3 regions of the Rhizobium sp. CIAT894 genome follow, and region 1 is predicted to be linked to each of the others. Evidence: predicted binding sites of a transcription regulator. Region 1 holds the regulator's gene; each other region holds the start of a gene.

Evidence for each region. The regulator LexA, encoded in region 1, represses DNA repair genes until DNA is damaged. The targets are predictions, from matches to a motif close to TGTTCNNNNTGTGTTCNG.
Region 2: the regulator LexA is predicted to act here: its motif matches at 7,247-7,264, upstream of RHEC894_RS21450 (metallopeptidase family protein).
Region 3: the regulator LexA is predicted to act here: its motif matches at 2,367-2,384, upstream of RHEC894_RS04380 (PA0069 family radical SAM protein).

Annotation. Positions count from the first base shown of each region.
Region 1 is NZ_CP020947.1:2,021,163-2,031,800, reverse strand. It holds gene RHEC894_RS10120 (pyruvate dehydrogenase complex E1 component subunit beta) at 1-563, opposite strand, end outside; gene pdhA (pyruvate dehydrogenase (acetyl-transferring) E1 component subunit alpha) at 580-1,626, opposite strand; gene RHEC894_RS10110 (septum formation initiator family protein) at 1,771-2,091, opposite strand; gene eno (phosphopyruvate hydratase) at 2,226-3,500, opposite strand; gene kdsA (3-deoxy-8-phosphooctulonate synthase) at 3,643-4,488, opposite strand; gene RHEC894_RS10095 (VOC family protein) at 4,485-5,381, opposite strand; gene lexA (transcriptional repressor LexA) at 5,578-6,297, shown strand; gene RHEC894_RS10085 (ComEC/Rec2 family competence protein) at 6,278-8,710, opposite strand; gene gltA (citrate synthase) at 9,001-10,290, shown strand; gene lpxB (lipid-A-disaccharide synthase) at 10,319-10,638, opposite strand, start outside.
Region 2 is NZ_CP020947.1:4,370,599-4,381,236, reverse strand. It holds gene RHEC894_RS21495 (MFS transporter) at 1-592, shown strand, start outside; gene lpxE (phosphatase PAP2 family protein) at 706-1,455, opposite strand; gene leuB (3-isopropylmalate dehydrogenase) at 1,630-2,742, opposite strand; gene RHEC894_RS21480 (pyridoxal-phosphate dependent enzyme) at 2,911-3,843, shown strand; gene leuD (3-isopropylmalate dehydratase small subunit) at 3,904-4,512, opposite strand; gene RHEC894_RS21470 (glyoxalase/bleomycin resistance/extradiol dioxygenase family protein) at 4,647-5,066, opposite strand; gene RHEC894_RS21465 (hypothetical protein) at 5,177-5,410, opposite strand; gene RHEC894_RS21460 (CoA ester lyase) at 5,551-6,456, shown strand; gene RHEC894_RS21455 (DUF1737 domain-containing protein) at 6,456-6,662, shown strand; gene RHEC894_RS21450 (metallopeptidase family protein) at 6,685-7,122, opposite strand; gene RHEC894_RS21445 (hypothetical protein) at 7,284-8,228, shown strand; gene RHEC894_RS21440 (DNA polymerase Y family protein) at 8,140-9,684, shown strand; gene RHEC894_RS21435 (error-prone DNA polymerase) at 9,681-10,638, shown strand, end outside.
Region 3 is NZ_CP020947.1:889,979-900,616, reverse strand. It holds gene RHEC894_RS04400 (4-(cytidine 5'-diphospho)-2-C-methyl-D-erythritol kinase) at 1-457, shown strand, start outside; gene moaB (molybdenum cofactor biosynthesis protein B) at 457-1,008, shown strand; gene RHEC894_RS04390 (hypothetical protein) at 1,030-1,386, opposite strand; gene RHEC894_RS04385 (glycosyl transferase) at 1,795-2,313, opposite strand; gene RHEC894_RS04380 (PA0069 family radical SAM protein) at 2,453-3,610, shown strand; gene RHEC894_RS04370 (ribonuclease HII) at 3,970-4,659, shown strand; gene RHEC894_RS04365 (F0F1 ATP synthase subunit B) at 5,087-5,581, opposite strand; gene RHEC894_RS04360 (F0F1 ATP synthase subunit B) at 5,585-6,208, opposite strand; gene RHEC894_RS04355 (F0F1 ATP synthase subunit C) at 6,286-6,513, opposite strand; gene RHEC894_RS04350 (F0F1 ATP synthase subunit A) at 6,582-7,334, opposite strand; gene RHEC894_RS04345 (AtpZ/AtpI family protein) at 7,398-7,730, opposite strand; gene RHEC894_RS04340 (cell wall hydrolase) at 8,003-9,178, opposite strand; gene RHEC894_RS04335 (potassium transporter Kup) at 9,580-10,638, opposite strand, start outside.

The DNA.
Region 1 (10,638 bases):
ACACGGCGCGGGCCGAATTCCTGCAGCAACCCTTGCGTGACCTTGTAGGCGCCCTGATATTCGGCGACTTCCTCGCCCATGACGAAGACGTCGTCGCTGGCGCGCATTTCTTCGGCCATGGCGTCGCGCAGCGCTTCGCGCACGGTCATCGACACCATTTCGGTGCCGGCCGGAATTTCCGGGTCGTTCGGAACGACGGCCTTCGGCTCGGCCGGAAGCGGCGCGGAAGCAGAACCGGCATTGGTCGGTTTCTCTTCCTGGGCAACCTGCGGAGCAGCGGCGGCTGCCGGCTTGGCGGCAGATATATCCGAAGCGGATTCGCCGTCCTGCAGCAGCACGGCGATCTTGGTGTTGACCTTGACGCCTTCGGTGCCGGCATCGACGAGCAGCTTGCCGATGACGCCTTCGTCGACGGCTTCGACTTCCATCGTCGCCTTGTCGGTTTCGATTTCGGCAATGACGTCGCCTGAAGTGACCTTGTCACCTTCCTGCTTCAGCCATTTGGACAGCGTGCCTTCTTCCATGGTCGGAGAGAGGGCGGGCATGAGGATATCGATAGGCATGGGTTCCCTCCCCCGATTAGAGCAGAATGTCGGTGTAGAGCTCGGATGCATCCGGCTCCGGATCGGCCTGGGCGAAATCGGCGCTGTCGGCGACGATGTCGCGGACATCCTTGTCGATCGCCTTCAGATCGTCTTCGGAAGCCCAGCCCTTTTCGATGAGGCGTGCCTTGACCTGCTCGATCGGATCCTGCTCGGAGCGCATCTTCTGCACTTCCTCCTTGGAGCGATACTTCGCCGGGTCGGACATGGAGTGACCGCGATAGCGATAGGTCAGCATTTCGAGGATGATCGGGCCCTTGCCGGAGCGGCAATGTTCGAGCGCCTCGTCGGCCGCGGCCTTGACGGCGCGAACATCCATGCCGTCGACCTGAATGCCGGGGATGCCGAAGCCGGATCCGCGCAGCGAGTAGTTCGACTGAGCCGTCGCACGGGCGGTCGAGGTGCCCATGGCGTAGCGGTTGTTCTCGACGATATAGACGATCGGCAGCTTCCAGAGAGCCGCCATGTTGAAGCTCTCGTAGACCTGGCCCTGGTTGGCGGCGCCATCGCCGAAATAGGCGATCGAGACATTGCCGTTGCCGCGGTAGTGGTTTGCAAAGGCAAGGCCCGTTCCGAGCGAAACCTGGGCGCCGACGATGCCGTGGCCGCCGTAGAAATGCTTCTCTTTCGAGAACATGTGCATCGAGCCGCCCTTCCCGTGGGAATAGCCGCTGCGGCGGCCGGTCAGCTCGGCCATGACGCCGCGCGCTTCCATGCCGGTTGCCAGCATATGACCGTGGTCGCGATAGGCGGTGATAACCTGGTCACCTTCCTTCTGTGCCATCTGCATGCCGACGACGACAGCTTCCTGACCGATGTAGAGGTGGCAAAAGCCGCCGATGAAGCCCATACCGTAGAGCTGACCGGCCTTCTCCTCGAAGCGGCGGATCAGCAGCATCTCGCGATAGGCCTTGAGCTCCTCGTCGCGATCGAAGTCGGCGACAGGGCCTCCGTTCGATGCTTTCGCTGCAGGTTTTGCTGATGTTTTCCGGCTGGAAACCGTCGCGGTCTTTCGCGGCGCCATTCAACCCTCCCTATGGTTTGTCGGTTCTCGGTGCCGCGTACCATAGGGAAGAAACATGACCACAGCAATGCCATAATTGCATGGCTCGTATTCGGCACTAAATTATTGGAAATACAATAGAAATTCCAATTAACCAAATTCCGGTTAATTGGAATAATGGTTGAATATGACGATCTCGTCGGCGCGCGACATATTCAGCTGATAGCGCGCCTTTTCGTCCAGCATATCCCTGTCGAGCGAACCGTCACTGAGCAGCGCGACCTGATTTTCCAGATGTTCGCGCTTCGCCTTCAAGATCGCAAGCTCTTTTTCACGCACGACACGCTGATGCTCGAACGTCTCCGTTGCGCGCAGGCCATAATCGCCGTGAATGCAATGATATCCGAAATAGGAAAGGAAGGCGACCGTCATTGCCGGAATGACGAAGCGGCCGAGCTTTCTCTTCTTATGATGCTTTGTCCACATACGCGCATGCTCTTGAACGCATTACCAATTCGTTCAGCATAACGCGCAGAGATTAACCGTTCATTGACCGTAACCGCCGGCAAGAAAAAACCCGCGCCGGGAGGCGCGGGTCGAGCATTGCAAATCGGATCCGATCAGCCGCGGATGATCGAGCGGCCGGCATACTGAGCCTGGGGCCCAAGGCCTTCCTCGATGCGGATCAGCTGGTTGTACTTGGCAAGACGGTCGGAACGCGACAGCGAGCCGGTCTTGATCTGGCCGCAGTTGGTGGCAACCGCGAGATCGGCGATGGTCGAATCTTCGGTTTCGCCGGAGCGGTGCGACATGACGGCGGTATAAGCTGCCTTGTGCGCCGTGTTGACGGCATCGAGGGTTTCCGTCAGCGAGCCGATCTGGTTGACCTTGACGAGGATCGAATTGGCGACGCCCATGCGGATACCATCGCGAAGACGGGCGGAGTTGGTGACGAAAAGATCGTCGCCGACGAGCTGGGTCTTCTTGCCGGTCAGGTCGGTCAGCGTCTTCCAGCCGTCCCAATCGTCTTCGGCCATGCCGTCTTCGATCGAGATGATCGGGTACTTGGCGGCGAGTTCGGCCAGATATTCGGCCATGGCACCCGATTCGAGCGTGCGGCCTTCACCTTCGAGGACGTATTTGCCGTCCTTGAAGAATTCCGTCGAGGCGCAATCGAGGCCGAGGTAGATGTCCTCACCCGGCCTGTAGCCGGCTTTCTCGACCGACTTCATGATGAAATCGAGGGCTTCCGAAGCGCTCTTCAGGCCCGGCGCGAAACCGCCTTCGTCGCCGACATTGGTGTTGTGGCCCTGGGCGGCCAGTTCCTTGCGGAGCGTGTGGAAGACTTCCGAGCCCATGCGTACGGCTTCGGCGATCGTATCGGCGCCGACCGGCAGGATCATGAATTCCTGGAAATCGATCGGGTTGTCGGCATGGGCGCCGCCGTTGATGATGTTCATCATCGGTACCGGCAGCAGACTTGCGGAAGCGCCGCCGACGTAACGGTAGAGCGGCAGGCCGGAGGCCTGGGCGGCAGCCTTGGCGACGGCGAGCGAGACGCCGAGGATGGCGTTGGCGCCGAGGCGCGACTTGTTCGGCGTGCCGTCGAGCTCGATCATGATGTTGTCGATCTGGATCTGGTTTTCGGCGTCGATGCCGCCGATCGCGTCGAAGATCTCGGTATTGGCGGCATCGACCGCCTTCTGGACGCCCTTGCCGAGGTAGCGCTTGCCGCCGTCGCGCAGCTCGACCGCCTCATGCGCGCCCGTCGAGGCGCCCGAGGGAACGGCCGCGCGGCCCATGCTGCCGTCTTCGAGATAGATATCGACTTCGACGGTGGGATTGCCACGGCTATCGAGAATCTCGCGGGCGATGATATCGGTGATTGCAGTCATGGGTTCTTCCTGCTCGGTGGGTGATCAATCGTTCGAAGCCTGTCATAATCGAAGGCGTGCAAATTACAATGGCGCAGTTTTCAGCCTTCGAACCAGCGTATCCGATCTCGCCTATAGCACGATCATGTCAGACTGTTGAACGTCAGGTCTTGGCGACCGCATCGAAGGCGAGCAGCTTTTCCAGCAACCGCGGCATGTCCTTGAGATAGACCATGTTCGGGCCGTCGGACGGCGCGTTGTCCGGGTCCTGGTGGGTTTCAAGGAAGACGCCGGCAATGCCGGTGGCGACCGCGGCGCGCGCCAGCGTTTCGACAAATTCCCGCTGACCGCCGGAAGATTCGCCCTGCCCGCCCGGCTGCGCCACCGAATGGGTCGCATCGAAGATGACGGGCGCACCCATCGCCGCCATGATCGGCAGCGAACGCATGTCGGAAACCAGCGTGTTGTAACCGAAGGAAGCGCCGCGCTCGCACAGGAGCACGTTCGGATTGCCGCTGGCATTGAGTTTCTTCAGCACGTTCTTCATGTCCCAGGGCGCGAGGAACTGGCCCTTTTTGACATTGACGACACGGCCGGTCTTGGCGGCGGCGATCAGAAGGTCGGTCTGGCGGCAGAGGAAGGCCGGAATCTGCAGAACATCGACCACCTTTGCGACCTCGGCACATTGCTCGGCGGTATGGACGTCGGTCAGGACAGGAAAACCGAACTCCTTCTTCAGGTCGGCAAAGACCTCCATGCCCTTTTCAATCCCGATGCCGCGTTCGGCCGAAAGCGAGGTCCGGTTCGCCTTGTCGAAGGAACTCTTGTAGACGAGGTCGATGCCGAGCTTTGCGCAAAGCTCCTTCAGCGTGCCGGCAACCATGAAGGCGTGGTCGCGGCTCTCCATCTGGCAGGGGCCGGCAATCAGCGACAGGCGCCTGCTATTGGAAAAGGTGACCTGGGTCTGGCCTTCGCCGACCTTGACTTCGGAATTCGTATCGGTGCTCATCGTGGTTCCTCGAAGGCGAAGAGCGTGCCCTGCCCGGGCGCGGGCTTCACCAGAATGCGATTGTTCTTGCGCGTGTAGGTCACCCCGTTAGCAGTCAAATGCGCTTCTGTCACGGCAAGATCGGCGACATTGAAGAGGATTGCCCGGCCGCGCAGGCCGCGGTCGGCGGATGAGACGGCGATCTCGAAATAGGCCTCAAGCCCTTCCGGCGTCATCAGGCTGATCTTCGCATTCGACGCGGCGACATTGACGCCGAAACCGGTTTTTTCGACGGCCGACTGCGCCGCGGCAAGGCCGACGAAGGCAGCGAATGCGCTGGCATCGGGCGCACAGAGCGCGATCTCGGCAATCCGCGTCACGCCATTGGCATGCGTTTCCAGCGTGCCGCGGTCGGCAGGCAGCGGGTTGATACGCTCGACACTGAAAAGGAAGAAATCCGGCGCGCGCGGATCGGTAGCAAAGGCCAGCTTGAAGCCCGCCACAGTCTCGGAACCATCCGGCATCTTCATCGGCCGGCTGAACTGCAGCATGTCGCCGGCACTCGATCCGTGACCGACAAAATTCCGATGATCGCGGCCGGCATCACTGGTGCCGAAAGCTACCGCCGAGAGCCCCTCCTCGCCGCAGCGGAAGCGGAAAGCCTGGTTGCGGGCGGTGAAGACATTGCCCCGCCGCGCCGATGCCTCGCTCTCGGCGACACTCGCAACGCCGAGCGGCTCCAGATAGGTCTTGTCGGCGAAGAAGACGCAGGCATTCTCCGTTCCGAAGGGATGGCGCGCATCCGCGGCAACGGTGAAGCCGAGCTTGCCGAGCCTCTCGCGCGCCAGATCGATATTGACGACGGGCAGCACGACGTGATCCAGCGGGTGCGGCTTGGCGAGATGCTCGCTCATCGGTTCCTCTCCCTGAAATGGCAAGAGATGTGCGACAGCGCACTCCCAATTCAAGACCTGCCTGCCAATCCGGCGAATGAAAATAAAAATCTCAACGAGTTGGCGGCAAGTTTTACGGAAATTTAGCTACTTGCGGAACACATATGGAACATATAGTGTCTGTTCTGGATTTGTTTCAATCAGGGGTCTGACGTCGATGCTCACGCGCAAACAACAGGAGCTTCTCCTTTTCATTCATGAGCGCATGAAGGAATCCGGCGTTCCGCCGTCTTTCGACGAAATGAAGGATGCCCTGGATCTCGCCTCGAAATCCGGCATTCATCGGCTGATTACAGCACTCGAGGAGCGCGGCTTCATTCGCCGCCTACCGAATCGCGCCCGGGCGCTCGAAGTCATCAAGCTTCCGGAGGCCTACAGCCCCAGCATACAGCCCCGGCGCGGCTTTTCGCCGAGCGTCATCGAGGGCAGCCTCGGCAAGCCCCAGCCGGTCGCCGCTCCCGCTCCTGCGAAACCCGTTGCCGACAACGGCAACTCGGTCTCCGTGCCGGTCATGGGCCGGATCGCCGCCGGCGTGCCGATCTCGGCGATCCAGAACAACACCCACGACATCGTCGTCCCCGCCGACATGCTCGGCTCCGGCGAACACTACGCGCTGGAGGTCAAGGGTGATTCGATGATCGACGCCGGCATCTTCGACGGCGACACCGTAATCATCCGCAACGGCAGCACCGCAAGTCCCGGCGACATCGTCGTTGCCCTCGTCGATGACGAGGAAGCGACGCTGAAGCGCTTCCGCCGCAAAGGCGCCTCGATCGCGCTGGAAGCCGCTAACCCGGCTTACGAGACCCGGATCTTCGGGCCCGATCGCGTCAAGGTACAGGGCAAACTCGTCGGCCTCATTCGCCGCTATCACTGACAACAGACGGACCGGTTTCGGTAAAACTGTCTTTGCGCCAGTCATAGGCGCGCTGACGCATCCATGGTCGCGACAGCGTCTCGAATGCGGTTGCGACCTCCAGGCCGGCATCGGCGAAACGCAATTCGACGGAGCCGGTCCTGCGCAACGTCTCGCCGGTGAAAAGCGCCCCGCCTGAACGGCAGTTGTTGAAACGTAGGCGGACCGAGGTCACGACGATATCGGCCGTATCGCAGGCCGGACCGAGATAGGCGGCATTGTCGATGACGGTGACGATATGGCCATTGCCGAGTCTTGATGTGCACCAGGCCTTCTTGACGCAGGAAAAGCGGTTTGCTTCACCGCCTGCTGCGGCTGCCCGCATCGCTGCGCTCGCTTCGTTCTGCTGATCGCGGGAAAGCCGGACACGGCGGTCTTCTCCTTCCGGCGGGATAGCCGGACCATCCAGCATCTTCGGCGGATCATGCGTCGGCAGGACCAGTGCTCGCTGCCACTGGTCGAAGATGAAATCCGGCGGATTTTCGCGGTTGGACGCGATTGCCTCAGCCGCGACAACCGCAACCAGACTGCCATCCTCCGAAATCACCAGATCCGGCGGCCGGGGAGCCGGCAGCAGCAATACGGTGAGTGTCGAGATGGCGACGATCGATGTGCCGGCATGGCGCAGCCGGGTGCGCAGCAGCGTCAGCAGCAGAAAGCCTGCCACTGCCACAGCGAAATACCAGGCGGGCAAGCGGCCGATGCCGATATCGCCGCCCCAGCCGGACACCGTCTCGGCAACCGCGATCACCAGATCGAGGCCGAATCCGACCACCTTCCACAGCGGAGCATCCAGCCCGAAAGGCATGAGCAACATCGCCAGCAGCCCGGCCGGCATGACGATGAAGGAGATGATCGGCATCGTCGCGAGGTTTGCCGGCAGGCCGTAAGCCGTCAGGCGATGAAAATGCTCGATCGAAAACAGCGCGGTGGAAAAGCCGCCGATCAGCGAGGTCAGAAAGACGCCGCCGAAGAAACCGGCGACGGCAACCACCGGCCTGACGATCGGCAGCTTCAGGAAGGCGTTTTCGCGGACACGCCGGTCCTTCCATAGCTGATAACCCGATACCAACGCCAATGTCGCGGCAAAGGACATCTGGAAGCTCGGGCCCAATACTTCCGAGGGTGAAATGGCGATGATGATGAGCGCGGAGAGAACGACATTGCGCAGGCTGATCGACGGCCGATCGAAGAAGACGGCAATCAGCATGATGGCCATCATGATAAAAGCGCGCTCGGCCGAAACCCCGAAACCAGAGATCAGGTAATAGGCGGTGACGGCGATAAGCGCACCTGATGCGGCGATCTTCTTTGTCGGATAAGCTTGGGCGACGCCGGGAAAGAGGCTAAGCAGCATCCGGAAGCCGACGAAGAAGATGCCAGCCGACAGCGCCATGTTGAGGCCCGATATAGCGACGATATGGGCAAGGCCGGATTGGCGCAGCGCCTCCGTCGTCGTCTTCGAGATGGCGCGCCGTTCATCCGTCACCAGGGCAGCGGCAAAAGCGCCGGTGTCGCCGGGCAGGATCGACCTTATGCGGTCGCCGATGCTGCTGCGCAGCCGGTAGAGCCATTCGAGCAGCGCGTCCGACGTCGACCTCGCCGCCTGTGGACCTGCCTGCGCGTCGAGTTTCTCCGGTGCACCATAGAAGAAACCGTTGGCGCCGATGCCGTCGAAATAGGCGCCGAAGGAGAAGTCGTTGAGCGCGGGAAGTGCCGGGCCTGCCGGCGGCGTCAGCCGTGCCCTGCCGGTGATGATGTCGCCGATCTCGAAAGGCACATCGGCGCCCCGGACGATCGCGGTGATACGTCCCGGCGGCCGCTTCAACTCCGGCGCCTCAGTACCGGTGACGGCAAGAATATAGCGCCAGCGCCCGCGGCCGTCGCCTTCCCGCCGTTCGACACGGCCGCTCACCGTCGTCGTCACGGATGAATCCAGGATGACAGTCGAAGCCCGCCAGCTCTCGAACTGGGCCGACAGCATGCCGCCGGCGAAAAGCGCCAGCGCCAGGAATGTTGCGCGCAAGGCCGGCCGGCTGGGACCGGCGAGGAAAACCGCGGCCGCCGACACCAGCAGGCAGAGCAGCGATGCAACGAGGGGAAAATCCGATGCGCCGAGAAACCAGAAGGCCGAGCCGGCGCCGAAGAAGACCGGGGAGAACAGCAGCAGCCGGCCATGATCGGCCTCCTCGCCCAGCATACGGGTTCCGGCACGCAGCGATTGCCGGGCGGCAGCCGGCAGCCGATGGCGCAATGGGATCTGCGACTGCGTCCTTGCCGGTTGGCTCACCACACCAGGCGCGAGAAGACCCGGCGGGTCGGCAAGGCCGCTGCCCGCTTCCGGCCGCAATTCGACTGTCGTCAATTCCTGCATGTGCCGCCCAAGGTCACCCGCACCAGCGGCCAGAATGCAACCTTCAATCAAAACGAGCAAGAATAATCGATTGAAATGTGAGGGAAAATCGAGAGCGCCAAAAGACCAGTCGAATCATTGGCTTCCGCTATGCGTGCGGCTCATCGCTGCAGTGCCTAAAAGGTGATGCCGCAATGCACAAAAAGCCGTCACGGTAACTTGGCATTAGCTTCGCGATCATATAGCTATCGCTGAGGACGCTTAACCCCTATGGCGCTTTTATGGCGCCACCGCCAGTTCGGAGGATCAGCATGACGGATCAAAGCGCAACAATAAAAATCGGTGACAAATCAGTCGACCTCGCCGTCAAAAGCGGCACGATCGGCCCGAGCGTCATCGATATCGGTGCCCTCTACAAGAACACGGCTTCCTTCACCTACGATCCGGGTTTTACGTCGACCGCATCCTGTGAATCGAAAATCACCTACATCGACGGCGACGAAGGTGTTTTGCTGCACCGCGGCTATCCGATCGAGCAGCTGGCCGAGCACGGCGACTTCCTCGAGGTCTGCTACCTGCTTCTCTACGGAGAATTGCCGACCACCGCGCAGAAGAAGGATTTCGATTATCGCGTCACGCACCACACCATGGTGCACGAGCAGATGAGCCGCTTCTTCACCGGCTTCCGCCGCGACGCACATCCGATGGCCGTCATGTGCGGCTGCGTCGGCGCGCTGTCGGCCTTCTATCATGACTCCACCGACATCACCGATCCGCACCAGCGCATGGTCGCCAGCCTGCGCATGATCGCCAAGATGCCGACGCTTGCCGCCATGGCCTACAAGTACCATATCGGCCAGCCCTTCGTTTACCCGAAGAACGACCTCGACTACGCCTCGAACTTCCTGCGCATGTGCTTTGCCGTGCCCTGCGAGGAATATGTGGTCAATCCGGTGCTTGCCCGCGCCATGGACCGCATCTTCATCCTGCATGCCGACCATGAGCAGAACGCTTCGACCTCGACGGTCCGCCTCGCCGGCTCGTCGGGCGCCAACCCGTTCGCCTGCATCGCCGCCGGCATCGCCTGCCTGTGGGGCCCTGCCCATGGCGGCGCCAACGAAGCGGCTCTCAACATGCTGACGGAAATCGGCACCGTTGACCGCATTCCGGAATATGTCGCCCGCGCCAAGGACAAGAACGATCCGTTCCGCCTGATGGGCTTCGGTCACCGCGTCTACAAGAACTACGATCCGCGCGCCAAGATCATGCAGAAGACGACGCATGAAGTGCTCGGCGAACTTGGTATCAAGGACGATCCGCTGCTCGAAGTGGCGATGGAGCTGGAGCGCATCGCTCTCACCGACGAATATTTCATCGAGAAGAAGCTCTATCCGAACATCGACTTCTATTCCGGCATCACGCTGAAAGCGCTGGGCTTCCCCACGACCATGTTCACCGTGCTGTTCGCGCTCGCCCGCACCGTCGGCTGGATCGCCCAGTGGAACGAGATGATCGAAGATCCGGAACAGCGCATCGGCCGTCCGCGCCAGCTCTATGTCGGCGAACCGAAGCGCGATTACGTGCCGGTTTCGAAGCGCTGATCGCTTCGAGCTCTAAAAGAAAACCCGGTCAGGAATGGCCGGGTTTTTTGTTGGCTAAAACAGCAAGCACGATCTGCGCGGAATGTTCTCCAGGCGGTATTTCCGTCTGCATTCGCTGCCAGATAAGTTGGTAGCCTTCCTTCATTGCCTTGAGCTGGTAGGTGTCGGCCGACAGCCTTTCCATCCAGCGCGCCAGGCTTGCGCCACGAACGACATCGTTCAGATATTCCGGTACGACCGCATAATCGGCAATCAGGTTCGGCAGCGCGCCGGTCCAGGTCTTGATGCTCGCCGTCAGCATGCGCATGATCCAGTCGACCTTGTAGGCGGAGACGACGGGAACGTCGG
Region 2 (10,638 bases), 2.1 Mb from region 1:
AAAGGGCGTCAACATCGCTCTCCATGATGCCGGCTATCCGCTGAAGCGCGGCGCCGCCAAGGTTCCGGATGCCAAACTCGATGCCTTCATCGCCGCCAACCCGGAACTGGCGCTCAATGCCGAAGCCGTGCGCGCCGGCGAGAAGGAAACCATGCCGGCCGCCAAGCTGGTCGAAGGCAAGCTGCTGACGGCGGATGAGGCCAATGGCGTCACCGATATGGCGGTTTACAACATCGCCAATGGTGGCAGCTTCGCCATGGTGGCCGATCCCGCTCGCGTCAACTGGGTCGGCACGATCGCGATCCTGTTCGTCCTCGTCCTCTATGTGACGATGGTCTATGGCCCGATCGCCGCACTTCTGGTCGAGCTCTTCCCGACCCGGATCCGCTATACCGGCATGTCGCTGCCCTATCACATCGGCAACGGCTGGTTCGGCGGCCTGCTGCCGGCAACTGCCTTCGCGATGAGCGCCGCCGCCGGCGATATCTATTACGGTCTCTGGTATCCGATCGTCTTTGCAGCGATCACGCTGGTGATCGGCCTGATCTTCCTGCCGGAAACGAAGAACAGGGATATCCACGTCATGGATTGAGCGGTGGTTAAGCCGCGTTCCGCTTGAAAAAAGGCCCGGCGCTCAATAGAGCGCCGGGCGTCCTTTCGGACGCGCAAAGGACGCTCTACATTTTTGAATCTACGCACGATGCGCTAGGCGCCGGGTTTTTTCGTGTCGGAGAAGAAACGCTTGGCGATCGGCCAGCCATCCGGTGCCGGTGTGAAGAGCAGGCCGCAGCGAGCAAAAATGATCGCCGTCAGCAGCGAGAACCAGCCGCCCAAGGCAAGACCGGCGATGACGTCGCTCGGATAATGGGCGCCGACCATGACACGGGTCATGCCGAGCCAGATGGCACAGACGACGAAGACGACCCGGTAGCGCGGAAACAGCAGAGCAAAGGCGGCGAAGAAGGCGCCGACCGTGGTGGAATGGCCGGACGGGAAACTTTCGAAAGCGGCATGGCCTGAAAAGGGCGTGAAGGAAAACATGCCGTAGTCGTGAAAATGATCGGGACGCGCCCTGCCGATTGCCCGCTTCAGCAGGTTGGCGAGAAGCCCGGAGAAGACCACCGTGGCAAAGAGATAGGCGCCGATCCAGCTGACATAGAGGGCCTGTGCCTTGGAGCGCGCCGTCTTCACGAGCTTGTAGCCCGCCCGGCCCTGAAAAAACAGCAGGATGCTGGTGTAGATCAGCCAGGCGGAATCGCCGAAACCGGTCATCATCTCGCCGAGGTGTTTCACCAGTGCAGGACGTTCGCTGGCGCCGATCGGCGCATCGAACAGCAGCATGGAGAGGATGACGGCATTGAGCGTGATGAAAAGACAGGCCTGCCAACGCAAAGGCGGCATGACAGCGCCGTTCCGGCGCCAGCGCTTGTCCAGGGAAGCCCAAAATGCCCGCATTCCGTCGTCCGTTCGAATTTGCCGGGTTGAAATTCGGCGCAAAAATACACGAGATTGTGGCCGAGAATAGTCCGTTTCGGATAATTCGACCGACCCCGTTCAGGCTTCTCGGCTTTCACGAAAAAGCCCTCCGCATGGTCATGCGAAGGGCTGAACTGTTTCACGTGAAATATATCAGGCGGAAAGCGCCTTGAACTCGGCGAGGATCGCATCGCCCATTTCGACGGTGCCGACCTGCTTGCAGCCATCGGCCATGATGTCGCCGGTACGGATGCCCTTGTCGAGCACGTTGGCGATCGCCTTTTCCAGGTCGTCGGCTTCCTTCACCAGGTGGAAGGAGTAACGCAGGCACATGGCGAAGGAGGCGATCATGGCGATCGGATTGGCGATGCCCTTGCCGGCAATGTCGGGGGCCGAGCCATGCACCGGCTCATAGAGCGCCTTGCGCTTGCCTGTCTTGCCGTCGGGCGCACCGAGCGAGGCCGAGGGCAGCATGCCGAGCGAACCGGTCAGCATGGCGGCGACGTCGGAGAGCATGTCGCCGAACAGGTTGTCGGTGACGATGACGTCGAACTGCTTGGGCTGGCGCACCAGCTGCATGCCGCCGGCGTCAGCCAGCATATGCTCGAGCTGGACGTCGGAATATTTGGCCTTGTGCGTCTCGGTGACCACCTGGTTCCAGAGCACGCCCGACTTCATGACGTTGCGCTTTTCCATGGAGCAGACGCGGTTCTGTCGGGTGCGGGCCATTTCGAAGGCGACGCCGGCGATACGCTCGATCTCGTAGGTATCGTAGACCTGCGTGTCGATGCCGCGCTTCTGGCCGTTGCCGAGATCGATGATCTCCTTCGGCTCGCCGAAATAAACGCCGCCGGTCAGCTCGCGGATGATCAGGATATCGAGGCCTTCGACCAGGTCCGGCTTCAGCGACGAGGCCGCGGCAAGGGCGGGATAGCAGATGGCGGGGCGCAGGTTGGCGAAAAGCTGCAGATCCTTGCGCAGGCGAAGCAGGCCGGCTTCCGGGCGTACGTCGTAGGGCACGCTATCCCATTTCGGGCCGCCGACGGCGCCGAAGAGAACGGCATCGGCAGCAAGCGCCTTCTGCATGTCGGCTTCCGAGATCGCCGCGCCATGCGCATCATAGGCGGAGCCGCCGACAAGGCCTTCGTCGGTGACGAAACCGGCATTCATCGCCTCGTTCATATAGGCGATGATCTTGCGGACCTCGCCCATGGCCTCGGGACCGATGCCGTCACCCGGCAGCAGGAAAAGATTGCGCGCTGTCATGAAACCCTCCTGGGAAAAACAAGTTGCGGTTTCTTAGACCCCGGAAATGGGCATTTCAAGCGAGAGAAGCAGTGAATCGGTACGCTTCATTCCCGGTCGCGATGGTTGCTCCCTTACCCGCAAACGGAATAGAACAACTGTTATAGCTTCATTTTCCGGATCTTTCTCATGTCCTCAGCGCCTCTCCATCTCGATACGCCTTTGTTTCGGACATCCCCTGGCTACAGTGCCAGCGGCAAGCCGCTCTGGCTGAAGCTCGATGCGCTGCAGCCTTCCGGCAGCTTCAAACTGCGCGGCGTCGGCAGGCTTTGCCAGCACGAAGTGGAACATGGCGCGCGCGAGATCTTCTGCGCTTCCGGCGGCAATGCCGGCATTGCGGCTGCTTATGCAGGCCGGGCGCTCGGTGTTCCGGTCACGATCGTCGTGCCGGAGACGACGGCGGCCGATGTCCGGCAGACGATCGCCGCAACGGGCGCGAATGTCCTGGTCCATGGATCGGTTTTCGATGAAGCCAATGCCCATGCGGTCGAACTCGCGAGGAGCCGCAAGGCGACCTATGTGCACCCCTTCGATCATCCGCTGCTGTGGGACGGCCATGCGACGCTGATCGATGAGGTGGTGGCGAAGGGTGCGGCATTCGATTGCGTCGTCACCAGCGTCGGCGGCGGCGGGCTGCTTGCCGGTATCGTCGAGGGGCTGAAACGGAACGGGCTTGCCGACGTGCCCGTCATTGCCGTCGAAACCGAAGGCGCGGCCTCGCTGAATGCCAGCCTCCGGGCGAACGAGCGCATCACGCTGCCCGCCATCACCTCGATTGCCACTTCGCTCGGCGCGCGGCAGGTGGCGCAGCATGTCTTCGACCTGCCGAAACAGCATCCGATCGAAAGCGTTGTCGTCAGCGACGCCGATGCGGTGGCTGCCTGCCTGAAATTTGCCGATGCGCATCGCATCCTGGTCGAGCCGGCCTGCGGGGCGGCCCTTGCCGTTGCCGATGTGCATGCCGGGCTGCTTCAGCGCTTTAACAATCCGCTGATCGAAGTCTGCGGCGGCATCGGCGTGTCGCTCGAAAAGCTGAGGCTTTGGAAAGAGAAGTTTCTCTGACCGAGATCAAAGAAAAAGCCAGGCGAAGCCCGGCTTGATCGATAAACAATGCGGGAGGCCTCAGGCCGCCCAAGGGTGCGAAGCGGCGTTCTTCTTTTCGAAGCTGTCGATCGCCTTGCCCTTTTCCAGCGTCAGGCCGATATCGTCGAGGCCGTTCAGCAGGCAGTGACGCTTGAACTCATCGAGATCGAACTTGATCGAGCCGCCATCGGGACCGGTGATTTCGAGGTTTTCGAGATCGACCGTCAGGATGGCGTTGGAGCCGCGCGAGGCGTCGTCCATCAGCTTGTCGAGGTCTTCCTGGCTGACCTTGATCGGCAGGATGCCGTTCTTGAAGCAGTTGTTGTAGAAAATATCGGCGAAGCTGGTGGAGATCACGCAGCGGATGCCGAAATCGAGCAGTGCCCACGGAGCATGCTCACGCGAGGAACCGCAGCCGAAATTGTCGCCGGCAACCAGGATCTTGGCATCGCGATAGGCCGGCTTGTTCAGCACGAAATCCGGATTTTCGGAGCCGTCTTCATTGTAGCGGGCTTCGGCGAAAAGGCCGGTACCGAGACCGGTGCGCTTGATGGTCTTCAGATAGTCCTTCGGAATGATCATGTCGGTGTCGATGTTGACGACCGGCAGGGGCGCCGCAACGCCCGTGAGCTTCACGAATTTATCCATGACCCATGCTCCATTTCAGCAAATGTACTTTCCTGAATGTGCATCTAGTCCAGTTTTTCGACGAAATGAAGGAGAATCTTTCTAAAGTGGCGGCCACGCGACGTTTGGCGCGGCCCGCCATTGTGCGTGTTTGGTTATTTGGTCGGTGCGTTCAGGCCCCAGAGCACGCCGAACGGGTCGCGAAGCTGGCCGTAACGGTCGCCCCAGAACATCAGTTCGACCGGCATGACGACTTCGGCGCCGGCAGCGACGGCGCGGTCCCACCAGAAATCGATATCGTCGATGACAAGCTGGATGGCGAAGCCTTCATGGCCTTTGAAGGGATGGCCGTATTCGGGATAGGCATCCGACAGCATGAGCGAGCTGCCGTTGATGTAGAGATGTACATGCATCGTCCGGCCGCTCTCGTCGACCGGCACGATATAAGCCTGTTCGGCGCCGAAGGCTTTCTTGTAGAATTCGGCGGCTTTGACCGCGCCGCCGACGGTCAGATAGGGCAGCAGGCCATTCTTGACCGGCGGCATCTTGGTCTGATTGCTCTCCGTCGCATTCATGCTCGTCCTCCATGGGTTTTGAACTGCCGGCGGAATGCCTGGCTGCCTCAAGGACGTAGCATGGGAGCATGAGCCGACAATGTCGGTTGGAATTTTCGCCGAAAAAGTGATCAGAGATCGATGATCGTGCCGCGGCCGTCATTCCAGATGCGCATTTCGCGCTGGCCATTGTTTGCCTTGGCGCGCACCGGAACAGGCTTCATCTTCATCGAAAGGGCGCGACCGACCATGAGCACGGTCAGGATGCCGCCGACGGCGAGCGTCACCGAAAAGGTGAGAAGCAGCATGGCCACGAAAACCGTGGCGCCGGCAAGCATGAGGAAGATGGAGCGAATGTTCTGCATGGGTTCGAGGCCTTTCTTCAGAAAGGAATGTGGTCCTTCCTTTTCCTCTCTGCAAGACAAGCATGGCTTTTTGTTGTTCTGCGGGTCGTTCAGGGGCTGGCTGCTTGCTTCGGCTTTGAAAGCTTGCCACTAATTCGGTCATGAGCCGAAACCCTGCGACCCGCTCCACCCGCCTGCGCCGTTCGGTGCTGAGCGTTCCCGCCATCAATCCGCGGGCGCTGGAAAAGACTCATGCGATCGATTGCGATGCGGTGATCTTCGATCTCGAGGATTCCGTGGCGCCGGAAATGAAAGGGCAAGCGCGGGAAAACCTGAGGCGCTTCTTTTCGGACCGGCCGCTCGAAAACAAGGAACGGATCATCCGCATCAACAGCCTGTCATCGAATTTCGGCCTGGCGGATATGGAACTGGTGACGGCGCTTGGTCCCGATGCCGTGCTGCTGCCGAAGGTCGACGAGCCGCAGGATGTCACTGATATCAGCGACTTTCTCTCCGAGGCGGATGCACCGGACGATCTGCGCATCTGGGCGATGATCGAGACGCCGCGCGGCATCCTGAATGCGGCAGCGATCGCTGAGGCCGGGCGCACGCCGGGCTCGCGGCTCGATTGCCTCGTCGTCGGGCTCAACGACCTGCGCAAGGAAACGGGTGTGGCGGTGCAGCCAGGGCGGGACTATCTCGTGCCGTGGCTGATGCAGGTCGTGCTCGCGGTCAGCGCTTACGGGCTCGATGCAATCGACAGCGTCTTCAACGATTTCAAGGACGAGCAGGGTTTCAATGCGGAATGCCGGCAGGGCCGGGCCATGGGTTTTGCCGGCAAGATGCTGATCCACCCGGCGCAGATCGAGCCCGCCAACCGGCATTTCGGGCCGAGCGTGGAGGAGATTGCGGAAGCGGAGGCGATCATCGCTGCTTTTGCCGATCCGGCTTCCTACGGGCTGAACGTCATCAATTCAGGCGGGCGGATGATCGAGCGGTTGCATCTTGTCCAGGCCGAAGCTCTGGTTCATAAAGCTCGCCTGATTTCTGCAAGAAAGCCCGCCTGATGAAACTCTACCGCTTCCTGACCGGTCCCGACGATGCTTCCTTCTGCCATAAGGTCACCGCCGCCCTCAACAAGGGCTGGTCGCTGGAGGGCTCGCCGACCTATGCCTTCAATGCCGCAACCGGTGCGATGCAGTGCGGCCAGGCCGTGGTCAAGACTGTCGAAGGCAAGGATTACGATCCGGAGATGAAGCTCTCCGAGCAATAGCGCTCTGCCGAACGCATGGGTTTCAGCGCTCGACGGCCTCCTCGGCGCTGGCCTCGATCCGTTCCATGTCATCGTCGCTCAGCCCGAAATGGTGGCCGATCTCGTGGATCAGGACATGGGTGATGATATCGCCGAGCGTCTCGTCGTTTTCTGCCCAGTAATCGAGAATGGGGCGGCGGTAGAGGCGGATGCGGTTGGGCATCTCGCCGGTTTCCACGGTGAAACGTTCGGAAATGCCCCTGCCCTCGAAAAGACCGAGCAGATCGAAAGGGGTTTCGAGCGCCATGTCCTCGAAAACGTCGTCATCGGGGAAGTCTTCGATCTCGATCGTGAGGTTGGTGGTCAGCTGGCGGAATTCATCCGGCAGATGGCTGTAGGCCTCCATGGCCAGCGACTCGAAGGTGCTGATCGTCGGCGCATGGCGGTCCCGCCAATCATCGCTCTGGTCTATGCGGGCCATGAATATTCCTTCCTTTGCGGGCCCATATAGAACCTTTATCGCCGATTTTCGAGTGCGGAATCAAAGGCAGGAATAAATTCATAAAAAATGGCCGTTGACTCTTCATTAGCTCTCTGGAATCTATAAGAACATAACAGGAACAAGACGGATTGGAGAACGCCATGGCGCAGCACGCCCTGGCGCGCGAGCGGCTTTTTGCGCTCCGCGAAACCATCGCCCGACTGGAGGGGAAGCCCGCGCCGGCGCTTGCGGCAGCAGAGCGGGAAGCCTTGGCGGAAGGAGGCAAGACGCCGCAGAGAGCCATTCTGCCGCCCCTGGCGTTTGGGGTGGAATGTCTTGACGAGGCGCTGGAAGGCGGTCTGCCGCTCGATGCAATCACCGAATTCCGCTCCGCTCTGTCTCGTGACGCAGGTGCGGCAAGCGGGCTGGCGATGGCCGTCGCCGCGCGGCTGCAGAAACAGGAAGCGGATGCCGGCAGGTTTCTGCCGTTGCTCTGGATCGGCGATGCTGTCGGCACACTGGAGGCAGGTCGTCCTTATGTTCCCGGGTTTCGGGATTTCGGACTGAGCCCGGAGCGGTTTCTCCATGCCGCACCACGCAAGCTGGACGAGGCGCTCTGGCTGGCGGAGGCGGCGGTCGAAAGCGCTGCTTTCTCCGCCGTCATCTTCGAAGTGCGCGGCAATCCCGCTCATTTCGGCCTGACCGAAAGCCGCAGGCTCAGTCTTCGGGCGCATGCTGCCCGCCGTCCGCTCTTTCTTGTCCGCCAGGCCGGTGCGGAGGAGGCAAGCAGTGCGGCTTTCCGCCTGCATGTCGAACCGGCTCCATCCGGTCTGCGGCCGTTGCCGGATGGATCGAAGCTTTCCGGCAGCATCGGCAATCCGATTTTCCGTCTCACGCTGGAGAAGAGCCGCAATCCGGCCCCGCTCTCCTTTCTTCTGGAGTGGAACCCCCATGAACGCCAATTTCTCCCGGTCGCAGAACCAAACCTCGTTCGTCCTCCAGGCGAACAGTCAGCGCATTCTGGCGCTCAGCTTCCCGCATCTGCCAACGGACCGCATCGCCCGCCGGCGATGGGGGCTCTCCTGGCGTTCGAAAGGGCGTCCTGAGACCCCGCCCATCGTCTGTTCCGGCAAGCTCAACAATGCCGTGCGGCTGACGGCCCTGGACGAGCTGGCCGAGGGGCTGGGGCTGAAGAAGGAGCAGGGCGTTGCCGAAGCGCGTGCGATGTACCCGACGCTCGAGGTGGCGGAAGAGGATCCGGCCGCGGACCGCCGGTTGCTGGAGGCAATTGCCGACTGGTGCGACCGTTATACGCCGCTGGTGGCGTTCGACGGTAAGGATGGTCTGTTTCTCGACATTAGCGGTTGCGCCCATCTCTTCGGCGGTGAAAAGGCGATCCTCAAAGATGTGTTGTCACGACTTTTTTATATGGGCTTCGATGCGCGGGGGGCGATCTCATCGTCGCCAGGCCTTTCCTGGGCCGTGTCGCGCTTCGGGCAAGGCGGCGTGATCGAAGACGAGGAGACGGAGCATGTGCTGGTGTCCCTGCCGGTTGCAGCCTTGCGGCTGGAAGGACAAACCGTCGATGCGCTGAAGAAGCTCGGTCTGAAATATGTCGGCGACGTCATCGGTGCGCCGCGAGCGCCACTGACCCGCCGGTTCGGCCCGGGACTGCTTCTGCGTCTCGACCAGGCGCTGGGACGTGAAGAGGAGCCGGTCTCGCCCCGGCGCCCGGTTGCCAGTCTCTCGGCCGAAAGCCGCCTGATCGAGCCCATCGGGACGGAAGAACAGATCCTTGCCGTCACCCGGCAGGTCGCCCTGTCGCTGCAGCCGTCGCTGGAGGCGCGAGGGGTGGGCGGGCGAATGTTCGAACTGGTTCTGTTTCGCGTCGACGGCAGGGTCTTTCGTATCAGCGTCGGCGCTTCGCAGCCGCTTCGCGAGCCAAAATTCATCGCCGGGCTTTTTTCCGAGCGATTGCAGGCGGTCTATGACGATCTCGATGCCGGCTATGGTTTCGAAATCCTGCGGCTGAATGTGTTGCGGCATGATCCCTTCAACGAAGCGCAGGCTGATTTCGAGGGTGACCGCCAGGGGGAGATTTCGCTTTCGGCCTTCGTCGATCGGGTCTCGGCCCGGCTGGGTGCGGATTGCCTGCAAAGCTTCCAGCTTCGCGAGAGCCATGTGCCGGAACGCGCCGTCATCACGGTGCCTGTGATGGATAGTTCTCCCGGGCGGAAGGCGGTTGGGGATATCCGACTTCCTTTCCGCGAAGAGCGTCCGCTACGGCTCTTTGCAGCGCCGGAGCCGGTCGAGATCATGCTTGCCGAGGTGCCCGATGGTCCGCCGCAGGTTTTCCGCTGGCGGCGCATGCAGCATCAGGTGGCAAGAAGCGAAGGCCCGGAACGGATTGCCATCGAATGGTGGATCGACGGGGATGACGCCGAGGCGCGTGACTATTTCCGCATCGAGGACGAGACCGGGCATCGCTTCTGGATCTATCGTCGCGGTTTTTATGGCGGGGAATTCGACCCTCGCTGGTTCATGCATGGGGTATTTGCATGAAGAGCGAACCCGCATTCTTCGAGATCGGCGCGAGAACGAATTTTTCGTTTCTCGAAGGCGCTTCCAGCCCGGAAGAGATGGTCGTGCAGGCCGCCCATCTCAGGCTCGGCGGTCTTGGGATTGCCGACCGGAATTCGGTTGCCGGGGTGGTCAGGGCGCATGCGCAGGCGCTGCAGCTCGAGGAGAGATACAGGAACAGGGATGCGATCATGGCCCAGGCGGAGAGGGAGGGGAAAAAGGAAAAGATTGTCGATCCCATCCGGATTCAGCCGGGCGCCCGTCTGGTTTTTTCCGATGATACGCCTGATATCCTCGCCTACCCCCGCAACCGGCGTGGCTGGGCAAATCTTTGCCGCCTCCTCAGCGCCGGCAATCTGAAGGAGGAAGCGGTCAAGGGAGACTGCATTCTCACGGAAGCGGAACTCATGGAATGGGGAGACGAGATGATGCTTGCCCTCGTTCCCGATCGCACCCTTGTCGAGAGCAAAGCCGGGCAGTCGGCACTGGAGAATTATCTGGAGCGGTTTCGCAGACGGTTCGGCAAGGCTTTTTATATGGCGCTGGCGCCAGCCTATGACGGCCGCGACAGGCAGGTCTTTGCGGTGCTTGCCATGCTTGCGGCACGAAACCGCCTGCCGCTGATTGCGACCAACCAGCCGCTTTACCATCATCCCGAGCGCCGGCCGCTTTCGGATGTCGTGATCGCGATCCGGGAGCATGTGGAGATAGCGCAAGCCGGATTCCTGCTGGCGCCGAATGCCGAACGCTATCTCAAGGATTCACGTGAAATGGCCCGGATCTTCCGGGACTATCCGGCTGCGATCGAAAATACCCGGGCTTTCTTCGGCAAGCTGAGCTTTTCGCTGACGGAGCTGGAGCATAATTATCCGCCTGAAAACGATCCCGGCGAAACGCCGCAGGAGACCTTGGAAAGGCTGACGAGAACAGGAGCTG
Region 3 (10,638 bases), 1.1 Mb from region 1:
CGACGTGCCGATGTGCTTCGAGAGCCGGCCGCTGATTGCCCGCGGCATCGGCGAAAAGATCGAAGCCCTGCCGGATCTGCCCGGCTTTGCCATGGTGCTCGCCAATCCGCTGACGGGCGTCTCGACGCCGGAGGTTTTCCGGCGGCTGGCCACCAAGACCAATCCGGCTCTGAACCTGGCTGCTGATCTCGCTGGCACTGCCGGCTGGCTCGCCGCGATCGGCGGTGCCCGGAACGACCTGGAACCGCCGGCGCGCGAACTTGTCCCTGAGATTTCGGCGATCTCGGCGATGCTGCAAGCCGATGGCGCCCTGCTCACCCGCATGTCCGGCTCCGGCGCCACCTGTTTCGGGATCTTTTCGAGCATGGCGGCTGCGCAACAGGCGGCTGCAGCCCTTCACGACGCGCGGCCGGACTGGTATTTCCAGGCGACGGAAACGGTTTCGGGAGGCATGTGATGGCAGGTCTGGACGAAAAACGGCCCTTCATCGCCGTCGGCATTGCGATTCTCACAGTCTCGGATACGCGCACGCCGGAGACGGACAAGTCAGGCGACACGCTGGCGGCGCGGATCGTCGAGGCCGGCCACAGGCTGGTCGACCGGGCGATCGTGCCCGACGACCGGGAAAAAATCGCCGCACGGGTGAAGGCCTGGACCGAGCGCGATGAGATCGACGTCGTCATCACCACAGGCGGCACCGGCTTTACCGGCCGCGATGTGACGCCCGAGGCACTCGAGCCTTTGTTCGAAAAGCGCATGGACGGCTTTTCCGCCGTCTTTCACCGTATTTCCTATGAGAAGATCGGCACGGCGACGATCCAGTCGCGCACCACGGCGGGCGTTGCCAACGCCACCTTCATCTTTGCGCTGCCCGGCTCGCCCGGTGCCTGCCGAGATGCCTGGGACGGCATTCTGAAAGGGCAGCTCGATTACCGCAGCGTTCCCTGCAATTTCGTCGAGATCATGCCGCGTCTGGACGAGCACCTGAAACGCGGCGCCAAACCATAGGCTGCCTGCCGCCGGCATCGGCTATGTCGCAAGGCCAGGCAGAGCCGGCATTGTTTCCCAGCTGTCACCCGACAGCAGAATGCAGCTGATGCCGTGAACATCCGTGACCACGAGCGTCCAGGTGCCGCTTTCGGCGGCATAGACCTCGAGAACGGCGTTCTGGTTGACCAGTCCGACCGCTGTCAGCTTTTCAGCGAAGTTCCTGTCGAGGAAATTGACGACATCGGATCGGCCTGCGCAACTGAGCATCGTCTGGGATGCTGCCGAATGCGGATGCGCGATCACCAATGTCGGCAATATGACGGCCAGCAGGCCGTAGACCATATTGCGTACGCCGTAGATCCTACCGCGTGCGCCGTCGTTCCAACCGCGTGGCATGACGCACCTCCTTTCGCCGGGCCCCCGGCAGAAGAGGAGATTGTCGCCGACCTGTTCTGCCGTCCACCGGCATCCATGGCGATCCGTTACGAAGCGAGGCGCTTCGGCGGCGCCATGGCAGAATTATAGCGCGAAATTTGATTGGGCGCCATCTTTGTGCGATGGAGATCGGCGACTCGCCTCTTGGAGAAAACCCCTCCCCAACCCCTCCCCACAAGGGGGAGGGACTAAGCTGTGGTATCCGGCAGCGAGCAAAAGGCGAGGTCTTGCTGGCTGTTACCGTTCGACGGATTACGATGAAGGGTTACGCAAAGCGGTGCAGCAGGTTAGTCCCTCCCCCTTGTGGGGAGGGGTTGGGGAGGGGTTTTTAGGTGGTGGAAACCGGGCCAGTCGTGGATGACGGAGAGCCTACCGCGCAGCGCGCGCCACCCAAGAAGGAATCAATTCACTGGCGAGCTTGCGCGGCTTCTGGCCCTTGGCGAATTCGGCAAGCGCCATGCCGCTTTGGGCGGTGGCGACCGCCTGGTTCTTCGGCATCAGCAGACCGAGCTCCAGCGGCGGCGTCGCCCGGCCGACGCGCTGGAAAAACGGGCGCCGGTAGCCGCGCGAGGCGGTGAAGCGCGCCGGCAGCTTGTTGAGCGCCATATATTCGGCGATATCGTCGATCCAGCCGGCCTGAGGCCGGGCGCCCGGCTCGACGAAGAGCAGCCATTCGCCGCGGGCGGAGCGGACGATGTCCTTGATATCCCATTGCAAATGAAACCGGCAGCCGGCAGCGTCAGCGACCCGCGAGGTGCCGTCGCGCGAGCCGTGATCAAGCACGATCACATCGCTGACGAGCCCCTCCACGGCACCTGCCACCAATACCGATAGAGTCTGGGCCAGTTCAGATTCCTGATCCCGGCATTCGATAACAACCGTCAACATTGCTCATTCATAATGCGCCGCACAAATTTTTGCCAGCGGCGTTTTCCGCATTTTGTTCTTGCATTGTTCTTGTTTTGCAGATAGGAATTTAATCATCAAAACGGGCGGAAGCGATGGCTTTCCGCCACGGGAGTATCCGATGAGAGAGCAGTCCCTGGCAGGGCAGGCCGCATTCGCGCCTGCCAATACGGCAGATATTGCCGATGCGATGATCGTGTCCTCAGGCCTGAGAATCGAGGTCGACCGGCGGCGCGGGCGTGGTGCGGGACTGAACCCGACAGGCCGGTTCGAGGCGCTGCAGCGGGAGACGTTCGACGACGGCTGGCAGACACTGGAAGATCTGCCGCCGTTCAAGACGGACGTACAGATCGAGAAGCCGCGCACGGCCATCACCCGCAACGAATCGCCGGATATTTCCTTCGACCGCTCGATCAATCCCTATCGCGGCTGCGAGCATGGCTGCATCTATTGTTTCGCCCGGCCGACACACGCCTATATGGGACTTTCCGCCGGGCTCGATTTCGAGACGAAGCTGTTTGCCAAGCCGGATGCGGCAAAACTTTTGGAGCGGGAACTCGCCAAGCCTGGTTACAAGGTGCGGGTGATCGCGATCGGCACCAATACCGATCCCTATCAGCCGATCGAAAAGGAATGGCGCATCATGCGCGGCATTCTCGAAGTCCTGAACAAGGCGAACCATCCGGTATCGATCGTCACCAAGTCGGCGATGATCCTGCGCGATCTCGACATTCTGCAGGAGATGGCAGCGAAGAACCTGGTGCGCGTCGGCATCTCGGTGACGACGCTCGACCGCAAGCTTGCCCGGGCGATGGAGCCGCGCGCCGCCACGCCGCCGCGGCGGCTGGAGACGATCCATGCGCTCACCGAGGCCGGCATTCAGACGGCAGTGATGGCCGCACCGCTCATCCCAGCGCTGAACGATCACGAGTTGGAGCGCATCCTCGAATCGGCCAAGGCTGCCGGCGCCGCCGAGGCAAGCTATGTCATCCTCAGGCTCCCGCTCGAAGTCAGCCCGCTGTTTCGCGACTGGCTGCTGCAGCATTATCCCGATCGCTACCGGCATGTGATGTCGCTGGTGCGCTCGATGCGCGGCGGCAAGGATTACGATGCCGAATTCGGCAAGCGCATGAAGGGCGCCGGTCCCTATGCCTGGCAGATCGCCCGCCGCTTTGAGATGGCGGCGCGGCGTTTCGAGCTGACACGCCGCAGCATGCCACTGCGCGACGATCTGTTCGTGCCGCCCGACGGCAGCGGCGTACAGCTGTCGCTGCTCTGATTTTTGTCTGACGCAATTCTTGGCGAAAGAGCTTCGCGCTTTGCTTGGGGAAAGCCGCTTCGCACTTTTCCTGGAATTGCTTCTGCCTGTTACGCAATTCCGGACGGAAAACCGCTTCGCACTTTTCCTGGAATTGCTTCTACCTGTTACGCAATTCCGGACGGAAAACCGTTTCGCACTTTTCCTGGAATTGCTTGTAGCTTGCGCATCGACTGCTCAGAAAAACCGCCCTGTTTTCGAGCCCCGAGCGCAATTCCCGCGGATGGCCCTGACCGCCACCATCCGCCGGACCGGTCCCCGGCCGCCGCCCTGATCCGGGGACTTGCGGGAAATCGGGTTGGCGTGCGAGGTTCAGCCGCATGAAACCTCGTACGCCACCCGATTCTCCCCTGCTTTTCGACACGGTTCCGCTCGTGCCGGATTTCAAACTCGAGCTCAAAGCCCGCAAGGCCGGCCACTGGCCGGTCGCCGGCGCCGACGAAGCCGGCCGGGGGCCGCTGGCGGGACCTGTGGTTGCCGCCGCCGTCATCCTCGATCCCAAGCGCATCCCTGAGGGTCTGAACGATTCCAAGCAGCTTTCGGCGCAACGGCGCGAGGAACTGTTCCTGCAGATCCTGGCGACCGCCACCGTCTCGATTGCCTCTTCCAGCTCGACACGCATCGACGAGACGGATATCCGCAAGGCAAGCCTCGATGCCATGCGCCGGGCAATCTGCAGCCTTTCCGTTCCGGCAAGCTACGTGCTGACCGATGGGCTTGATGTGCCGCCCGGCCTCGATTGCCCCGGACAGGCGGTAGTCAAGGGCGATGCCCGCTCGGTCTCGATCGCCGCCGCCTCGATCGTCGCCAAGGTGACGCGCGACCGGATGATGGCGCGGGCGCACAATGTGTTTCCGGATTACGGTTTTGTCGCGCATATGGGCTACGGCACGGCGCAACACCGCGCCGGCATCGAAAAGCACGGCCCCTGCTCGCTGCACCGGATGAGTTTCAGGCCGCTGCGCAAGGTCGAGGACGGTCCCGAGATGGACGAGCTGATTTCGGAATAGTGCGCTTTTCAATAGAAACCGGGCATACCGAACGCAACGGGCTAAAGCGCGTCGCGATCTTTCAGATTCGCTCCTTGCGCTTTAGCTCTTTATTTCCTCGCATGTCGTTGCCGCAAGAACCGCTGCACAGTTTTGCGCGACATGCTTTAGGTTAAGGAAGTCGGCGCGTCTTGCTCCCTCTTCTCCCCAACGGGGAGAAGGTGGCCCGAAGGGTCGGATGAGGGGGCCTCACGGCAGAACATTTGTTGTTGTGCTGAGCGAAGCCGAAGGGCAATGAAAGCTCTACCGTGTGGCCCCCTCATCCGCCCTACGGGCACCTTCTCCCCGCTGGGGAGAAGAGGGAATCGAGACGTCGCGGCACCGCGTCATCAGCAAAAGAAAAGGCCGGGACATGCCCGGCCTTTTGCTTATTCCATGCGATACCGTCTCAGTTGAGCCGGGTCTTGACCTGGCCGATGGCATTGCCGAAGAGTTCGGACTGGACCTTGCCGTCCGCCTGCTTGGCGAGCACCGTTTCGGCGGCCGCGATTGCGAGATCGACGGCGGCGGAACGGACCGCCTTCATCGCCTCGGCCTCGGCCTGCTTGATCTTCTGCTCGGAAAGCGCCGTGCGGTTGGCGACGAATTCTTCCGTCTTCTTCTTCGCCTCGGCGGTCAGCATCTGGGCTTCACGCTCGGCAGCGGCAACGATGTGGGCGGCTTCCGCTTCCGCTTCCTTGCGCTTGCGCTGGTATTCGGCCAGCAGATGCTGGGCCTCTTCGCGCAGACGCTTGGCTTCGGCCAATTCGTTGCGGATCTGGTCGGCGCGGTCGTCGAGGGAGCGCGCCATCATGCCCGGAACCTTCAGGTAAACGACCAGCGCCAGGAAGAGGACGAGGCCGACAAAGGCGAAGAAAGTGGCGTCAAGGTGAAAAATATCCATCGATCAAGCCTCCTTCTTGGCGGCCGCGACGGCGGCGGCGACATCTGCCTGGGCAGCGGTGCCGCCGATCAGCTGTTCGACGACGGCAGCCGCCGTTTCCTCGGCAATGGTGCCGACGTCGGCGAAGGCCTTCGCCTTGATGTCGGCGATACGGACTTCGGCAGCCTTGATCTTTTCCGACAGGCTCGCCTCGACAGCGCGGCGATCCTCTTCGGCCTTGAGCTTGGCGGCATCGCGTGCAGCAGCGCCGATCGCATTCGACTTGGCGCGGGCAGCCGCCAGTTCGCCTTCATAGGTCTGGACGGCAGCGTCGGCTTCCGCCTTCAGGCGGCCGGCTTCTTCCAGATCCTGGGAGAGGCGCGTGTGGCGCTGATCGAGGATAGCCCCGATGCGCGGCGCGATGACCTTTTGCATAAGGAGGTAAAAGACGCTGAACGTAATCACCAGCCACAACAGCTGGGATGCGTAGGTCGTCGAATCGAAAGGCGGGAACGGGCCACGGGCGTGTTCGCCTTCGGCAACACCGGTCTCGGTATGGACCTCGCCTGCGGCCGGAGCGGCGTGCGCATCCGTGCCGGTCGCTGCCGCCGGCGCTTCTTCAGCGTAAGCCGGGGTCACAAAAAACATGCTCACCTCCAGGTGGACTGCAAATGCAAAGGATCACGGCGTGCGATCGCAGGCCGTGATCCATCTATTCGCCGATATCAGACGGCGAAGAGGAGGAGGAGAGCAACGAGCAGCGAGAAGATGCCCAGAGCTTCCGTAACGGCGAAGCCGAATACCAGACGGCCGAACTGGCTGTCAGCGGCAGACGGATTGCGCAGAGCGCCGGAGAGGTAGCTGCCGAAGATGTTGCCGAGGCCGAGAGCCGTACCGGCCATACCAAAGCAAGCCAGGCCTGCACCGATGAACTTTGCTGCTTCCGCTTCCATGTTGAACTCCTTTGAAATGGTTGTTGCGGCGAATGACTGACGCCCTGGAGACGTCGTTGTCGTTATCCTTAGTGCCCGCCCGGATGGATTGCGTCGTTGAGGTACATGCAAGTCAGCACCGCAAAGACGTAAGCCTGAAGGAAGGCGACGAGGAACTCGAGACCGGTCAGGGCGACGGTCATGATGAGGGGAAGAACTGCGCCGCCGACACCGACCGCACCGAGGGCTCCAAGCGAGGCGACGAAGCCTGCGAACACCTTCAGCGTGATGTGACCGGCGAGCATATTGGCGAAAAGACGAACGGAGAGCGAAATCGGACGGGACAGGAAGGAAATGATTTCGATCGTGACGACCAGCGGCAGCAATATGCCCGGCACGCCCGAGGGCACGAAGACATTCAGGAAGTGGAAGCCGTGCTTATAGAAACCGTAGACGAGAACCGTGCCGATCACGAGGATCGCCAGCGCGAAGGTGACGATGATCTGGCTGGTGATCGTGAAGAAATAAGGGAACATGCCGAGCAGGTTCGCCGTCAGCACGAACATGAAGAGCGAGAAGACCAGCGGGAAGAATTTCATCCCCTGCTTGCCCGCGCCTTCCTTCAGCATATTGGCGATGAATTCATAGGACATTTCGGCGACCGACTGCGAACGGCCCGGCACGATGGCGCGGTTCGAGGTCGCGAAATAGAGGAAGCCGGCGGCAACGGCTGCCGAAGCGGCCATGAAGAGCGATGCATTGGTGAACGAAAAATCAATTCCGCCGATTTCGATCGGCACAATCTTCTGGATCAGGAACTGATGAGTCGGATCGTTAGACACCGCTTGTTCTCTCTCTTTGGCCCGCAGGACGCGGGATCATTGCACTGGACCGGGAACCGGTCCTTATTTCTTGTCGTCATCAAGGGGATGGGCCACCACCCCCGCAGAACGCAGCACGTTCAGAACGCCGGCACAGAATCCGAGAAGCAGAAGAACAATCATCCCCCAAGGCGCAGTGCCAACAAAACGGTCGAGAACATAGCCGAGAACGGCACCGACGATGATCGCGGCAATGAACTCGCTGGAAAGCTTCATCGCCTGGGCATAACCTTTGCGGCTTACCTCGGCTCGAGCTTCGCTGGCCTCGTTCACTCCCGCCTCAGCGCGCTTGGTCGCGAGTTCCGCTCCCAGCTGCGCACGGCGCTTTTCAAGACTTTCCTCGCGGTCATCCGCCATGGATCTCTCCTCGCCTGCCCGTCGCCCGCACTCCCGCTACCCCGGTCATTCGGACCCCGGACGCGAAGGTTTGAAACCCTTCCGGCCCGTTCTGAAGTCGCGCGCAACATAGTTTTAGGGATTGGTATAGTCAAGGCGTAGACAGTTTCTGTCCAGCCAGAAAATAATCACGTCAAATCAAAGAGATAAGCTTAATTTTGGCCGATCGCTTAAATTCGATGGAAAGAATCCGCTTTTAAGCCCGGCAAATCGGCTTGCCCAAGCGATTTATCTCAGCTCCAGCCGCCGCCATAGGTGCGATAGAAGACGTGAAGACCGATGCGGCCGACCTTTTCCATGGTCTTTGCCCATTTCGGCCTGACATAGACGGCATGGTAGTGAGTCGCCGAGCCCACCTGCGGCAGCCAGATCTTGCCTGATGTCACCGCCATCGCCACATCGCGGGCCATCCGCCAGTGATATTCCGAGTTCACCCTGTCCTTGATGCTGTCGCAGGCGAAGGAAAACTGGCAGCGGTTGCGCCAGTCTTCGTTCTGGTAGACGACGCCGCAGATGGTTTTCGGATAGGCAGGGTTGCGGACGCGGTTGAGGATGACCTGGGCGACGGCCGCCTGGCCCTTTACCGATTCGCCGCGTGCCTCGAAATAGATGCCGGAGGCAAGGCATTGCTGCTCGCCGGCGGAAAAGACGCTGGGCGGCAGCACGCTTGCCGCCCAGGCGTGATCGCGCGGGCCGATCTCCGGAACGAAGCGGCCGCTGTCCGGCTCGGTCAGGATCGAATCGAAGGGCGACTGGCGGGAATAATCAGGGGCTGCCGGCCCATAGGCGGTGGCAAGGATATCGGCCTTATTGCTGGTGACGAGGCTTGCGAGCATTGCCGGCACGCCCCTATCGGTCGCGACAGGCTGCTTCTTATAGAAAGAAGTGGCGATCTCGATTTCCTTGCCCTGGATCTTCGGTTTGACGAAGGCCGACCTGTCCTTGAGATCGAAGCTCGGGGTGAAGAGCATCTTCGTGCGCTGGAGGATCGAGCCGGCAGAAAAGTCCTTCGGCGGCTGCATCTTCTCGACGGCGACGACGCGGCCCTTCTTGGTGCCGCGGTTGACGCGATCCTCGTCCGGCGTGTCCTCGCGGCCCTTGTCCTTGGCAGTGAAAGCAACCTTGCGGCCATCCGGCAGCACCATGCCGGCGCCTGGTGAGATCGAACCCGTTGCCGCCGGATCGGCAAAGGCTAGTTCGGCCTGATGGATCGAGCCGGCCGGCGAATTGGTCAGCACCATACGCCAGTTCTCCCCTTCCCGGTCGAGACCGGCGAGCATGGCGGCGAGATCGGCATGAGATGCGACGCTCGGGAAAATCAGCCAGCCGGCGAGCCCGAAGATAACAGGCGATACCCAGTTCTCGGGAAGAAGACGCAGCTTGCTACGGGGAGAGCTCTTTCGACGCAACACGAACTCCGGGCATGGGACGCGGAAACATTCCCCTATAAATCCCGCATTAACCTTGATGTCTGGTTAACGGGGCGTGCCGGAATGTGACCATGCGCGGTTTCGGATGTTCTGATGCTGGTGGTGTTCTCCTTGCGTATGGGCGGCGGTGCAACTCCCCGGTGACGGACCAAACAGCAACTTCGTCCAATCTCTTACTCTGGCTCGGGGGAAAGGGGACGAAGGCGCTACCGCAACTCCCTTCTCCCCAGCGGGGAGAAGATGCCGGCAGGCAGATGAGGGGGTGAGCGACGACAGGAGCGATGCACTGAGCGCAAGCGAAGAGCAATGAAGGGCGTGCCGTGTGGCCCCCTCATCCGACCCTTCGGGCCACCTTCTCCCCGCTGGGGAGAAGGGAACACTCAAATAATCACATGCGACCCCAGTTCCACCACGCGGTTGGCCGGCAGGCGGAAGTAATCCGAGGGGTTGGCGGCGGCATTGGCAAGCGCGATGTACAGCCGGTCCTGCCAGTAGGGCATGCCCGACTTGGCGTCCGGCACCAGCTTGCGGCGGCCGAGATAGAAGGAGGTCGACATGATGTCGAATTTCAGTCCGGTCTTGCGCAATGTCGCAAGCGCCTGTGAGACGTTCTGCGATTCCATGAAGCCGAACAGCAGTTCGACGCGGGAGAAACGCTCGGAAATCTGCTCGACTTTGTAGCGGTCCTGGCTCGGCACGCGCGGCTTGTTGACGGTGCGGATCGTCAGGATGACGTTGCGGTCGTGCAGCACGTGATTATGCTTGAGATTGTGCAGCAGGGCGGCGGGTGCGGATTCCGGATCGCTGGTCAGGAAGATCGCGGTGCCGGGAACCTGGGCCGGCGAATGTTCGCTCTTGCGCTCGATCGAGCTGACGAAGGAGGCGAGCGGAATGTCGGTGTGGCGGGTCTTTTCCATCAGGATCGCGGTGCCGCGACGCCAGGTCCACATGATGACGGTAAAGGCCGTGGCGATCAGGATCGGGATATAGCCGCCGTCGTGGATCTTCAGAAGGTTGGCGCCGAGGAAGATCACTTCGAGCATGACGAGCGGTGCGAGCGCGATCACAGCAACCGGCAGCGACCAGTTCCAGCGGGCGCGAACGAATTCGAAGGCCATGATCGAGGTGACGACCATGGCGCCGGTGACGGAGATACCATAGGCGGTCGCCAGCGCGTCCGACGTCTTGAAACTCAGGACCAGGAAGATGACGCCGATGAACAGCACGGCATTGACCGAGGGCACGAAGATCTGCCCGGTATTGGTTTCCGAGGTGAAGAGGATTTCCATGCGCGGCAGGAAGCCGAGGTTGATGCCCTGGCGCACCATCGAGAAAGCGCCTGTTATGACCGCCTGGCTGGCGATGATCGTCGCCGCGGTCGCCAGGATGACGACCGGCAGCAGCGCCCATTGCGGATACATCAGGTAGAAGGGATCCGA